3 regions of the Rouxiella sp. S1S-2 genome follow, and region 2 is predicted to be linked to each of the others. Evidence: predicted binding sites of a transcription regulator. Region 2 holds the regulator's gene; each other region holds the start of a gene.
What was found. Region 2 encodes Fur, which represses iron uptake genes when iron is present. Its sites were predicted from a motif close to ATAATAATGAGAACNACTATCAA; they were not measured.
Positions count from the first base shown of each region.

Region 1: the regulator Fur is predicted to act here: its motif matches at 2,993-3,015, upstream of GA565_RS03175 (isochorismate synthase).
Region 3: the regulator Fur is predicted to act here: its motif matches at 2,331-2,353, upstream of bfd (bacterioferritin-associated ferredoxin).

Region 1 is NZ_WFKL01000001.1:673,290-678,243, reverse strand. It holds gene GA565_RS03185 (isochorismatase family protein) at 1-92, opposite strand, end outside; gene GA565_RS03180 ((2,3-dihydroxybenzoyl)adenylate synthase) at 96-1,724, opposite strand; gene GA565_RS03175 (isochorismate synthase) at 1,741-2,943, opposite strand; gene fepB (Fe2+-enterobactin ABC transporter substrate-binding protein) at 3,149-4,114, shown strand; gene GA565_RS03165 (LysM peptidoglycan-binding domain-containing protein) at 4,170-4,954, opposite strand, start outside.
Region 2 is NZ_WFKL01000001.1:4,194,384-4,199,337, forward strand. It holds gene ybfE (LexA regulated protein) at 1-140, shown strand, start outside; gene fldA (flavodoxin FldA) at 436-963, shown strand; gene fur (ferric iron uptake transcriptional regulator) at 1,205-1,651, shown strand; gene glnS (glutamine--tRNA ligase) at 1,808-3,478, opposite strand; gene nagE (PTS N-acetyl glucosamine transporter subunit IIABC) at 3,658-4,954, opposite strand, start outside.
Region 3 is NZ_WFKL01000001.1:611,614-616,567, reverse strand. It holds gene rplC (50S ribosomal protein L3) at 1-231, opposite strand, end outside; gene rpsJ (30S ribosomal protein S10) at 265-576, opposite strand; gene GA565_RS02830 (A24 family peptidase) at 985-1,512, shown strand; gene bfr (bacterioferritin) at 1,530-2,021, opposite strand; gene bfd (bacterioferritin-associated ferredoxin) at 2,098-2,292, opposite strand; gene tuf (elongation factor Tu) at 2,450-3,634, opposite strand; gene fusA (elongation factor G) at 3,705-4,954, opposite strand, start outside.

The sequences.
Region 1 (4,954 bases), 3.5 Mb from region 2:
GCGCGCGAGGGTTCCAGTTCCCATTTCACCTTGTTGGTGGGCAGTTCAGCCACGCTAGGCAAGGCATAAGATTCGAGTTTTGGAATAGCCATCGTTTATTCTCCAGAGGATTGGGTAGGCAACTGCGCGTCAAAAGTTTGGCGCAAAAGTTTTTTATCGATTTTACCGACCGGCGTCAGCGGCAGTCGGTCGACACGGATAAAGCGGTCGGGCAGCTTGAATTCAGCAATGCCCTGCTCGCGCAGGTGGCGGCGGAGGGCCACTGATTTCAGCTCAATATTTGAGATAATAAAGGCACAGCTTTTCTCGCCCATCAGCTCGTCGGGCATCGACACCAGGGCCGCATTGACGATTTCTGGATGGCGCAGCAGCAGGTTTTCAATCTCTTCGGCGGCAATTTTCTCGCCACCGCGATTGATCTGATCCTTAAGACGGCCTTCTACTTTTACATAGCCGTCTTCAGTCAGTGAGATAAGGTCACCGGAGCAGTAGAAGCCGTTTTCATCAAAGGCTTCGGCGTTGTGCTCGGGGCTTTGATAATAGCCGCGAAAAGTATAAGGGCCACGCGTCATCAGGCGCCCGACTTCACCGGCGGGCAGCGCATTACCCTGTTCATCCGCAACCCAGAGTTCGTCACCCGGTGACATCGGATAGCCCTGAGTGGTCAAAATATGCGACTCGTCATCGTCCAAACGCGTGTAGTTCACTAATCCTTCGGCCATGCCGAACACCTGCTGCAGCCGACAACCGATTTCATTTTGAATACGCACGGCCAGCGTTTCCCCCAGCTTGGCACCGCCAACCTGCAACAGCGTCAAGCTGGTCAGCGCCTGGTTGCTGCCCCATTCTTCAATCGCTTGCAGCCAGAGCGTGACCGCCGGAGGAACCAGCGCGGTGACGTTAATTTTATGTTGTTCAATCAGTTTGAAGCAGACCGTTGCACTCGGGTCAGCTGCCAGCACCATTTGCCCAGCGCCGTAAAACACGCCGAGTGCGCCCGGAGAACTCATCGGGTAGTTGTGCGCTATCGGCAGCGCGCATAAATAACGCGTTTCACTGTCAAAATGGCAAACCTCCACGCTGGCACGAATGCTGTAATAATAGTCGTTGTGGGTGCGAGGAATAAGCTTTGGCGTACCGGTGCTTCCGCCCGAAAGCTGGAAGAAGGCGACCTGATCCGCGGCAGTTGGCGACGCCGTAAATTCTTGCTGGGGTTCAGCTATCCACGCCGCCAGCGACTGCTCGGCGCGTTCGGCATTGCGCAGCGCAACCTGACGCAGCGAGGTGTGCTGAGCCAAAAAAGCATCAAGAAAAGTATCGTCGCCAAACAGTACGTGGTCGCGGTCGGCAATCAGCAGCGCAGGATTGATTTGGCTGGCATACGACTGTAGCTCGGTGCGTTGATGGCTGAACAACGCATTAACCGGCACCACGCCAATTTTCAACAGCGCAAAAAACACCACGTAGAATTCGTTAACGTTACCCAGCTGCACCAGGGCGGTATCGCCTGCAACCAGGCCTCGGCGACGCAGCGCGCCCGCCAGACTGTCCGACTGCTGGTTAAGCTCGCGATAACTCAGACTGCCTGTCGCATCAATCATCGCGACATGGTCATTGTTGGCCTGACGGGTAAGAATGTCGGTCAGCGGCTCATCTATCCAATAACCGCGCTCGCGGTACAGTCGTGCAAAATTCTCCGGCCAGGCGGTAAAGGTTATGCTCATATTCTTATTCTCAGACTTAGTTCAAACCAAATGCGCGAAGCATGGTATTCAGTTTTACGCCAGTTTCGCGCCACTCAGATTCAGGAGAGGAGTCAGGAACGATGCCTGCTCCAGCAAACAGCCGCACCTGATCGCCGTTAACGGTGCCACAGCGGATCGTAACCACCCATTCACCATTACCACGATCGTCACACCAGCCGACGATCCCGCCAAACAGGCCTCGATCGAAAGGTTCGAGTTGCTCGATCAAATCACGGGCAATTCGCGTCGGTGACCCGCAAAGCGCCGGCGTCGGATGCAGAAGACAGGCCAGCGACAGGGCATTTTCCTGCGGATCCAGCACGTCGCCATCAATCGGGGTAGACAAGTGCCACAGGGTCGGCGTGCTCAAAAGCTCTGGCGTGGCGGGGATGTGTAAATGACGACTGCGGCACGCCAATACCCGGCGCATGCCTTCGGTCACTATCTGGTGTTCATACAAATCCTTGCCCGAATCGAGTAAAACGCGACTCACTTCGGCGTCCTGCTGTGGGCAGCTTTCGCGACGGGCAGAACCGGCAAGTGGATTAGAGTAAAACTTATTGCCATTTTTACGCAGCAGCAGCTCTGGGCTGGCACCGATAAGCGCCCCCTGCTCCAGCGGAACGTGAAAGTGATAGCCGTTAGGGTTTTGGACAATGACGCGGTTCAACAGCGCCGGACGTTCTACCGCACCGCGCGTTTTAATCTCCAGCAGACGCGATAGTACGGCTTTATCTAACTTACCGTCGTTCATCGCCTGCACCGCATCGGTAACCATCTGCATAAACTGCTGCTGTTCAGGCAACTCCGTTTTACTTAGCACGGCCGGTAGCTCGCTTTCCTGGGCCTGAACTGCGGACATTACCGCGCTGCGCTCAATCCAGTGCGTCTTTTTTGGCACAAATAGAGCCGAAGGTTGGCGTTTATCAAAAGGTATTGCCCCGCAAAGTACGGGATGTTTGATTCCCGCTGCGCGAGCATCGGAAAATGCAGCCTGCACCGCCTGTTGAAATTTACCGTTAATCGCATCGCCATCGACGGCAGGCTCACGGACGTTGGTCAAGCAACCTTCCGTGCTCAGGCTTTTGAAAGGCGATGTAAAGAAAAAACCCGAGGTAGGGGAAAGGTCGGCAAAATTGATGTTTTCGGCCTCGCGCTGTTTACCGGCTAAATCGCGCTCTTTCATCACAGTATCCATCTGTACACTCCCACGCAGTGTATTCACACAAAAAGTAATGATAATTTGCATGATAATTATTATCATTTGTATTTGATCGCGTTTAAAGTACGTGATGAGTGTAACAGTGTCAATGAAACGGAATTTTGCCCCGGAGCAATTCGCTGGCATTCTTACTGGATTTCCCCAAATGAAACCGGCAGTTATTCACAATTAAGGTCTTAAAATGAAGTTAACAACGTTGCGCCCTTTGGCCGCTATTTTAGGAATATTCACCCTTCTGACGGTTTCGGCCCATGCAGCCGAAGGTTGGCCAAGAGAGATTAAAACCTCGCACGGGGTGATAACTCTGCAACATCCTCCTCAGCGTATTGTTTCCACCAGCGTCACCGTCACCGGCACACTGCTGGCTATTAATGCGCCTGTGATTGCCAGCGGTGCCACCAGCCCCAATACCCGCATCTCGGACGACCAGGGTTTCTTTCGTCAGTGGAGCAGCATCGCCAAACAACGTGCGGTAAAACGCCTTTATATCGGTGAACCCAACGCCGAGGCGATTGCCGGTGAAGCGCCTGATTTAATTATTATTGCCGCCACCGGCGGAGATTCTGCGCTAAAAGTTTACGACCAGCTTTCCGCGCTCGCGCCGGTGATGGTGGTGAATTACGATGACAAAAGTTGGCAGGAACTGGCAGTAGAATTGGGTGAAGCGACCGGTAAAGAAGCCGATGCGGCTAAAACCGTCGCCAGCTTTGACGCACGCGAGAAAGCCCTAAAGCAAAGTATTCATTTACCTGCGCAGCCAGTCTCGGCTTTGGTTTATCGTCCCGACGGCAAAGCCGCCAACCTGTGGACACCGGCCTCCCCGCAGGGGCAAATGCTGGAACAGCTGGGCTTTACGCTGGCACAACCTCCGGCCAATGTCGCCAGCGGTCAAACGCAGGGCATTCGCAAGGACATTATTCAGTTGGCGGGTGAAAACATGGCGATGGGCTTAAACGGCAAATCGCTGCTGCTGTTTGCCGGTGATCAAACTGATGCTAAGCGTCTGGAAAGCAATGTGTTCCTGAGCCACCTGCCTGCGGTACAAAACAAGCAGGTGTTTGCCTTAGGCAACGACACCTTCCGACTGGATTACTACAGCGCCAGCAATCTGCTGACGCAGCTGGAAACGCAGTTTAGCGGCCATTAATCCGCTTGGTGGGTTGGGGAACAGAGTGTGTTTGAGATTGAAACGACCAAGTAAACTATGCTCCCCACCCACTCATCATACCGGGTACGACAGGAATTCGTAATGTCTGCCCCACGGGTAATGGCCCTTCAAGAGATGCAAGTAAATCTCTGTTGGCGTTGAACAGTTCAACATATCGGTCTTCTCTATTGGCCCCATAGGCTTTTTTGGCAATATCTTTGAAGGTATCCCCCTCCTCAATAGTATAGGACACATAGTTTAGTGTACTATCTCTGGGAGCAATTGGCGCATTCGCTGTTACTGATTGCCTATCTATGTGAGCAATTGCCGCATTCGCTGCTGCTAATTGCCTCTCTTTGGACGCCGTTGCCAACAAATTATATACTGCTTTTGAGACTCCCCCCAAAAATCTCACTAATAAGTTGACAGCAGCGGGTGGCACGTTTAACTTTAAAAAGGCGGCGACAGTCTGAGTGTCTTTCGCAACAAAGTTAAATTTCATGCTAAATAACTTATCAACAAATTTTGAGAGGGTTATTAATTTATCATTAGGATTATCCAAGATTTTATCAGCTGTATGTCTTACTTCCTTGGCTAATGATAAACCCCTTGGAATAATCGGTCGTGTGGCTAAAATACCTGCCAATAAATGCGTTGACAATGCCGTCAAACCGTCTCTAAGATGAGCTATAGTTTTCGCTCTATCATCTTCAGCCAAGGCTTTTAATGTAGAAGGTACTGCATTACATAAACCGAGCCCTATATTGGCAGAGATACTCATTCCAGTAAATGGAGCCCAGAAAGGTAAAAGTTTAAGTAAAACTTCAATGCCCCCCGCCA
Region 2 (4,954 bases):
ACGGTTTACGTCGCGTTGAGCTGAAAATTAATGCCGAAGCCGTGGATGCGCTTAATAAGCTGGCGGAACAGCAAAATATCAGTCGCAGCGAGCTGATTGAGCAGATGCTGCTGTCTCATCTGAACAATCAGGAAAGTTAGTCATCGTTTGTGATGCGGGCGGGTAACCCTAGCGGTTATCCGCCGTTGCGTTTCTCCGTCTTTCCGCAAGTGCAAGAACACACAAAGGCGATAACGCTCGCCTGAAATGCCCGTTAGACTGTAGGGCATTAGAATTAGGGTCGTATTAAAACCGTGCTGCATTAATCAGAGTTGGGATGAGAATATGTTCTCAGCCCGTCGAGTTTGCTATTATCTTGCGCAAACTGAATCGCATGCCGCGGACGAAAAAGCAGACTCGATGAGTCTATTGAAGAACAAGAGGTTAGATAAGCTTATGGCAGTAGTAGGTATCTTCTTTGGTTCCGACACCGGAAACACCGAAAACATCGCAAAAATGATCCAGAAGCAGTTGGGTAAAGATGTTGCTGACGTGCAGGACATCGCCAAAAGCAGCAAAGAAGATCTGGAAAAATACGATATTCTGCTGCTTGGCATCCCAACCTGGTACTACGGTGAAGCACAGTGTGACTGGGACGACTTTTTCCCAACGCTGGAAGAGATAGATTTTGAAGGCAAGCTGGTTGCGCTGTTTGGCTGTGGCGATCAGGAAGATTACGCCGAGTACTTCTGTGACGCGATGGGCACCGTTCGCGATATTATCGAACCACGCGGCGCCGTGATTGTTGGCCACTGGTCAACCGAAGGTTACGGTTACGAAGCGTCTAAAGGCATGGCGGATGATACTCACTTCATCGGTCTGGCCATCGACGAAGACCGTCAACCTGAGCTGACAAACGAACGTGTCGACGCTTGGGTTAAGCAAATTAGCGAAGAATTAAGCCTTTCAGAGATAATCGGCTAATCCCACACAAAGGCTAAGGCCCTGAATCGTTGAGGTTAAACGCGAAAGGGCCAAACTATCACTGAAATTAACAATTTAACGTCTACAAAATTGTAACTTTCAGCTGTATCAAGGTACACTTACATTATCTGTTTTTATCGTTTTGGCTTTTTTATCGCCCGTTTGAAGGGTGCGAACGATGTTTGTGAACAGCCCACCGTTTTCATTAACGTGATTAGCATAGTGACAGGACTAAATCCGCATGACTGACAACAACACCGCACTGAAGAAAGCCGGCTTAAAAGTCACGCTTCCGCGCCTGAAAATCCTGGAAGTGTTGCAAGCTCCGGCAGGTCATCACGTCAGTGCGGAAGATTTGTACAAAGAACTGATTGATATGGGCGAAGAGATTGGTCTTGCCACGGTTTACCGTGTTTTGAACCAGTTTGACGACGCCGGCATTGTTACCCGTCACAATTTTGAAGGCGGCAAGTCAGTATTTGAACTGACTCAGCAACATCACCACGACCATTTGATCTGCCTCGACTGCGGCCGCGTTATTGAGTTCCGTGACGAGTATATCGAAGGCCGTCAACGTGAGATTGCCAAGGCACACGGTATTAAACTCACCAACCACAGTCTTTATCTTTACGGCCATTGCGAACTTGGCAACTGCATCGAAGATGAAACTCTGCATGGTAAAGGCTGATATTTTGCCCCAGCGCTGTCGCTGAGGAACAAAAGAGTATTCGCCTATAAAATGACCGCTGAAAAGCGGTTTTTTTATGCCTGGAATTTGATGCGGAAGAGTTGGGGATTAGCGTAGATCCCCCACTCCTGGAGCCGGGGATCTCACGCTTATTGATCAGACGACTGGCTTACTTTCCCAGTTGTCACGCAGCCCGACGGTGCGGTTAAACACCAGGTGCTCGGCACTGGAGTAAGTGCTGTCGGCGCAGAAATACCCTTCACGCTCAAACTGCAGACTCACTGCGGCCTGTGCGTTTGCCATGCTCGGTTCAACAAACCCGTGGGCAATCACCAGAGACTCTGGATTGATAGTGGTCAGAAAGTCTTCTGCCTGAGCCGGGTTAGCGACGCTGAACAGGCGGTCATACAAGCGGAACTCGGCCGGTTTACCTTCGCTCGCAGACACCCAGTGGATCACGCCTTTGACTTTACGGCCGTCGGCAGGGTCTTTACTCAGGGTATCAATGTCATAGCTACAGAAAATAGTGGTGATATTGCCTTCGGCATCTTTCTCGATGCGTTCGGCTTTAATCACGTACGCATTGCGCAAACGCACTTCTTTCCCCAGAACCAGACGCTTGTACTGCTTGTTGGCTTCTTCGCGGAAATCAGCCTGATCGATGAAGATTTCAGCGGTAAATGGCACATCACGCGAGCCCATTTCTGGCTTGCTCGGATGATTTGGCATTTTTACCCACTGAACGGCATCACCGGTAAAGTTCTCAATAATCACTTTAACCGGATTGATCACCGCCATCGCACGCGGCGCGTTTTCGTTGAGGTCGTCACGAATGCAGGACTCCAGCGCGGCCATTTCAACGTTGTTATCCTGCTTGGTCACGCCGATACGACGACAGAACTCGCGAATTGACGCCGAGGTATAACCGCGACGACGCAGGCCGGATACCGTTGGCATACGCGGGTCATCCCAACCTTCTACAATCTTGTCGGTCACCAGCAGGCTCAGCTTGCGCTTGGACATGATGGAATATTCAAGATTCAGGCGTGAGAACTCGTACTGACGCGGATGACAGGCGATGCTGATGTTGTCGAGCACCCAGTCATACAGACGGCGGTTGTCCTGGAACTCCAGCGTACACAGCGAGTGAGTGATCCCTTCCAGCGCATCGGAAATGCAGTGGGTGAAATCGTACATCGGATAGATGCACCACTTAGTGCCGGTCTGATGGTGGTCGGCAAACTTGATGCGATACAGCACCGGATCACGCATCACGAAGAATGGCGACGCCATGTCAATTTTTGCGCGCAAGCACGCGGTGCCCTCGGCAAACTCGCCGTTGCGCATTTTGGCAAACAGGTCGAGGTTCTCTTGCACAGTGCGATCGCGGAACGGGCTATTTTTACCCGGCGCCGTCAGGTTACCGCGATATTCGCGGATCTGATCCGGAGACAGTTCGTCAACGTAGGCCAGGCCTTTTTCAATCAGCTCAACCGCATAGTGGTGCAGTTGATCAAAATAGTCGGAAGAGTAATGAACCTCACCGCTCCACTCGAAACCAAGCCACTGAACGTCTTTTTTAATAGACTCGACGAATTCGATATCTTCTTTCACCGGGTTGGTATCATCAAAACGCAGGTTGCATTGGCCCTGGTAGTCTTGCGCGATGCCAAAGTTCAGGCAGATCGATTTTGCGTGGCCAATGTGCAAATAACCATTTGGCTCAGGCGGGAAACGGGTCACGACAGAAGCGTGTTTTCCCGATGCCAGATCTTCATCAATAATCTGACGGATAAAATTTGTTGGGCGGGCTTCAGCCTCACTCATTGTTCATTTCCTCTACGCGAACGAAAGCTCGAAAGACTAACCGCATATGTTCCAACAAGCCACGCTGGGAAACAACCCTTATGTGCCAAATTTGAATTTTATAATAAAAAAACGGGAAGAGATTGCTCCCTTCCCGCCGCGGCGCTTAACTCACGCCGATATTTTTTAACAATATGACGTTATTTGGACTGGATCTCGTACAGCTTGCTTTCGCCCGCGACCACAGTCTCTCCCGCCAACAGCGCAATGCCTGCGTAATCTTCCATGTTACTGACTACAACCGGGCTTATCATTGAACGCGCATTGCCGTTCAGATAGTCCAGGTCTAGCTCCAGTACCGGCTGACCCACGCTCACCGTTGCACCCTCTTCAACCAGACGGGTAAAGCCTTGACCGTTAAGTGCGACGGTATCGAGTCCGATATGCACCACAACTTCAGCTCCGGATTCGGTTTCCAGACAGAAGGCGTGGTTAGTATTAAAGAATTTAACGATAACGCCGTTTGCCGGAGCAACCACCGTTTTACTCGTCGGGCGAATCGCTAAACCTTCACCTACCGCACCGCTGGCAAAGGCTTCATCAGGCACCTCAGACAAGGCAACAACTTCACCGGTAATCGGCGATATCAACGTTTCAACCACAACCTTTGGCGTATTGGGTACAGCCTGAGGTTTAACGTCTGCCACTGGCGCAGCCGTTGGCGCTGCGGTTGCTGCCGCTATTGGGCCGGTCGCAATCACCGTACGCATTGCAGCAGCAATGCTTTCGGCACGGGTACCGACAATGACCTGTACAGTTTGTTTATTCAGACGGATAACGCCAGACGCCCCCAGACGTTTTGCCAGCACGTCGTTAACCTGTGCAGAGTCTTTAACGTTGAGTCGCAGACGCGTGATACACGCATCGATGCCTTTGAGATTATCAGACCCTCCCAGCGCGCTGACATAGCTTAACGCGAGTTGGCTCATCCCTTCTTCCGTATTGCTGTTGGTGTCCTGAGTGCCCGTCTCTGCAACATCGTCTTCACGTCCCGGCGTTTTCAGATTGAACATGCGAATAATCACAGTGAACAACACGAAGTAGATGATGAAGAAAATCACCCCCATCACCAGCAACATCCATACGTTTTTGCTCGCCGCCGGCAGGTTGTACATCAACGCATAGTCGATTGCGCCCGCCGAGAAGGAAAACCCAGCGTGGATGCCAAGCGCCGTTGCGATGTACAGGCTTATCCCGGTCAACACGGCGTGGATTAGATACAGCAACGGAGCCAGGAACATGAACAGGAATTCAAGGGGCTCGGTAACACCGGTCAGAAACGCAGTCAGTGCCACCGACATCAGCATACCGCCGACCAATGGACGACGCTCTTTAGGGGCAGCGAAGTACATAGCAAACGCCGCGCCCGGCAAGCCAAACATCATGATCGGGAAGAAGCCGGACATAAACATCCCTGCGGTGCCGTCACCCGCATAG
Region 3 (4,954 bases), 3.6 Mb from region 2:
ACGGCCAGCTTCTACGCCAGCTTTAGCGAAGTGACCCGCTTCTGGTTTGGTTACACGGTTAGCTTTTTTGCTACCAGTAGTAACCTGAACAGCACGGTAACCGTCGTTTTCCAGATCTTTGATCTGAGTAACGCGGTTTGCTTCAATTTCGATAACGGTTACAGGGATAGAAACACCATCTTCTGTGAAGATGCGAGTCATACCCACTTTCTTACCGACTAAACCAATCATTGTTTCAACCTCTCAATCGCTCAATGACCCTGATTAACCCAGGCTGATCTGCACGTCTACACCAGCAGCCAGATCCAGACGCATCAGAGCATCAACGGTTTTCTCGGTTGGCTCAACGATGTCAACCAGACGCTTGTGAGTGCGAATCTCATACTGATCGCGCGCATCTTTATTGACGTGCGGAGAAATCAGAATGGTAAAGCGCTCTTTGCGGGTCGGCAGCGGAATTGGACCACGAACTTGCGCACCAGTGCGCTTCGCGGTCTCAACGATTTCCGCAGTTGATTGATCAATCAAACGATGATCAAACGCTTTCAGGCGGATACGGATTCTTTGGTTCTGCATGAGACCAGAGCTCCAATTATTTTAAACGTAAAATGACTACTACTCGGTCCCATTTCGATTGATGGGAGAGTGTAATCGTTCTTCACATAACCCCCATATCGGGAGTATTGTTTGCCGAGCGGTTACTTTGCTCGACAACTAATTCTTATCGAATTAGGCTTACCAAGATTAGGTAAGCCCGCGCATTATACGTAACACAGCAAAGTAAGCAACCCCCTAAGGCAATAAAGTGCGTTTATTTCGTACACGCCCCCTCCCCCTCTTGGCTGTTGCAGTCGATTTGTGAGACGTCGCCCGAAGTTGAAAGCTCATCCCCCACGGCGTTTTTTTAGGATTGTTTGTTCGCTGGCAAAGATTATCCTCATGGCTTCATAAAGGAGTAACCTTATAGATATTGAGGGATATTAAATGTTTAACGATCTTTACCAGCTCGGTATTGTTCACGGCTATGCCTTTATCACCTGTGTGATTCTGGTCGGTTACTTACTGGCACTGAGTGTTATCGACATAGAACGGTTTCAGTTACCCGACCGCCTTACTCTTTCTCTGCTGTGGGTTGGTTTGATGCTGCACGCATTATTTACACCACAATTTCTTGCCAGCTCCGTTATCGGTGCAGCTGCAGGTTATTTTTTTTTATGGGCTATTTATTGGCTGGTGAAATTAGTGATCAAAAAAGAGGGGTTGGGTTATGGCGATTTTAAACTCATGGCGGCGTTGGGGGCATGGCTGGGATGGGAATGTTTACCGTGGGTGGCGGTCTATGCTTCGATAACGGGGATAATCGTGTTCTTTTTGCGATTCTGTTTCAATCGTAACAAAGGAGAAATACCGTTTGGACCTTTCCTTGCTGCTGCCGGGGGTATAATTTATATCAGCCAGCAAATGAACAGCCTGGCTGATCCTCGGTGTATATTCTGCGTAACGTTTAAATAACGGATTTAGTCCAAGGACTAATGCGCCGCTTTATTTGATTCTTCTTTTATCTGGGTCTGAACGTAATTTTGCAGGCCCACTCGACCTATAAGATCAAGCTCGGTTTCAATCCAGTCAATGTGGTGCTCCTCATCGGCCAGGATTTTTATCATCAAATCGCGACTTACGTAGTCATGAATTGAATCGGCGTAGGCAATGGCTTCACGTAAATCTTTGGCACCTTCCAGCTCGAGAACCAGATCGGACTTGAGCATTTCCTCAATGTCTTCACCAATGTTGAGCTTGCCGAGATCTTGCAGGTTGGGAATGCCTTCCAGGAACAGGATACGCTCGATGTAAATATCGGCGTGTTTCATTTCATCGATGGATTCGTGGTATTCGATGCCGTTGAGTCGCATCAAGCCCCAGTTTTTGAACATTCTGGCGTGAAGAAAATACTGATTAATGGCAACGAGCTCATTTCCTAGCAGCTTGTTAAGGTGCGCAATGACTTTTGTATCGCCTTTCATAGGAATACCCTCCGCTCTAGTTCTATGAAGTGTAGAACCAGTTAGCAAAGAGTCAAAAAAATAACCCTACTATTTATCAGGCAACTTCGATGATATAGGTAATGCTCTCTTGCTCCTCAACCAGGATCTGTCTGGCCTGCCTGATGCATTTTCCACAATCAGTTCCGATCGGGACTAATTGGCGAAGCTGTTTCATCGTTTGTGGCTGATGCTGCCGAATGACTTTGCGGATCACTTTGTCAGTGACTGCATTACACAAACACACGTACATACACTAACTCAATAATTAACCTATTCAGTTAACTGTAAATGAGAATAGTTTTTATTTCAATTACGTTCTGAAAAATTTACATTACAACTTTTATTAAAAGATAGGCATAAAAAAGGGTGCCGAAGCACCCTTTTCAATTGCATCAAGAAATCAGCGATTAAGCGAGAACTTTAGCAACAACACCAGCACCAACAGTACGACCGCCTTCACGGATTGCGAAACGCAGGCCGTCGTCCATCGCGATTGGGTGGATCAGGGTCACAACCATGTTCACGTTGTCACCTGGCATTACCATCTCTACGCCTTCTGGCAGTTCGATGGTACCGGTCACGTCAGTTGTACGGAAGTAGAACTGTGGACGGTAGCCTTTGAAGAACGGAGTATGACGGCCGCCTTCATCTTTGCTCAGGATATAGACTTCTGAGTCAAATTTGGTGTGTGGTTTGATTGAACCTGGTTTAGCCAATACTTGACCACGTTCGATGTCTTCACGCTTGATACCGCGCAGCAGAACACCTACGTTCTCGCCTGCACGACCTTCGTCAAGCAGTTTACGGAACATTTCAACGCCGGTACAGGTAGACTTAACGGTGTCTTTGATACCTACGATTTCTACTTCTTCGCCAACTTTAACGATACCGCGCTCTACACGACCGGTAACAACTGTACCACGGCCGGAGATGGAGAATACGTCTTCGATTGGCAGCAGGAATGGCTTGTCAATTGCGCGCTCTGGTTCTGGGATGTAAGAATCCAGGAAACCGGCCAGCTCAATGATTTTAGCTTCCCACTCAGCGTCGCCTTCCAGTGCTTTCAGCGCTGAACCACGAACGACTGGCAGATCATCGCCTGGGAAGTCGTACATAGACAGAAGTTCACGAACTTCCATTTCTACCAGTTCCAGCAGCTCTTCATCATCAACCATGTCACATTTGTTCATGAACACGATGATGTAAGGAACGCCAACCTGACGACCCAGCAGGATGTGCTCACGAGTCTGTGGCATTGGGCCATCAGTCGCAGCAACAACCAGGATAGCGCCGTCCATCTGAGCAGCACCGGTGATCATGTTTTTCACGTAGTCGGCGTGCCCTGGGCAGTCAACGTGCGCGTAGTGACGAGCTGGGGTATCGTACTCAACGTGAGAAGTGTTGATGGTGATACCACGTGCTTTTTCTTCTGGTGCGTTATCGATCTGGTCGAATGCACGAGCAGAACCGCCGTAGGTTTTAGCCAGAACGGTGGTGATAGCAGCAGTCAGGGTAGTTTTGCCGTGGTCAACGTGGCCGATAGTACCAACGTTGACGTGCGGTTTGGAACGTTCAAATTTTTCTTTAGACACGGATATATTCCTTACTATTGTGCTCTCCCCTCAAGGAGAGAGCACGGGATCATTGTGTTAAAACCTAGGCTTATTTACCACGAGCTTCGATTACAGCCTGGGCAACGTTGCTTGGCGCGTCATCATACTTCAGGAATTCCATGGAGTAAGATGCACGGCCTTTGGTCAGTGAACGCAGCTGAGTCGCATAACCGAACATTTCGGAAAGCGGAACTTCAGCATGAATCACAACGCCAGTAGCGTTAGATTCTTGGCCTTTCAGCATACCACGACGACGGCTAAGGTCACCGATCACGTCACCGGTGTTCTCTTCTGGAGTTTCTACTTCAACCTTCATGATCGGCTCAAGCAGAACTGGTTTCGCTTTCTTAAAGCCATCTTTGAAGGCGATAGAAGCGGCCAGTTTAAACGCCAGCTCAGAGGAGTCAACGTCATGGTAAGAACCGAAGTGCAGACGCACACCAAGATCTACCACTGGGTAACCCGCCAACGGACCTGCTTTCAGCTGCTCCTGGATGCCTTTGTCAATCGCACCGATGAATTCACCTGGAATTACACCGCCTTTGATTTCGTTGACAAACTCGTAGCCTTTCGGATTCGAGCCTGGCTCCAACGGATACATGTCGATCACAACGTGACCGTACTGACCACGACCACCAGACTGCTTGGCGTGCTTACCTTCAACGTCGGTAACTTTGGCGCGAATCGCTTCACGGTAAGCTACCTGCGGCTTACCAACGTTAGCTTCAACGTTGAATTCGCGACGCATACGGTCAACCAGGATATCCAGGTGAAGTTCACCCATACCTGCGATGATTGTCTGACCAGATTCTTCATCAGTCCAAACGCGGAATGATGGGTCTTCTTTAGCCAGACGGCCCAGAGCCAGACCCATTTTTTCTTGGTCAGCTTTGGTTTTTGGTTCTACAGCAACGGAGATTACCGGCTCTGGGAATTCCATACGCTCAAGAATGATCACGTTGTTCGGATCACACAGGGTATCACCCGTAGTCACGTCTTTCAGACCGATCGCTGCAGCGATATCGCCTGCACGAACTTCTTTAATTTCTTCACGCTTGTTAGCGTGCATCTGAACGATACGGCCCAGACGTTCACGCTGAGATTTCACTGGGTTAAATACAGTGTCACCTGAGTTGACGAGACCGGAGTAAACACGGAAGAACGTCAAGTTACCCACGAATGGGTCAGTAGCGATTTTGAACGCCAGAGCAGAGAACGGCTCAGAGTCGTCAGAATGGCGAACTGCTGGAGTGTCTTTACCGTCATCCAACATACCGTTGATAGCTTCAACGTCGGTTG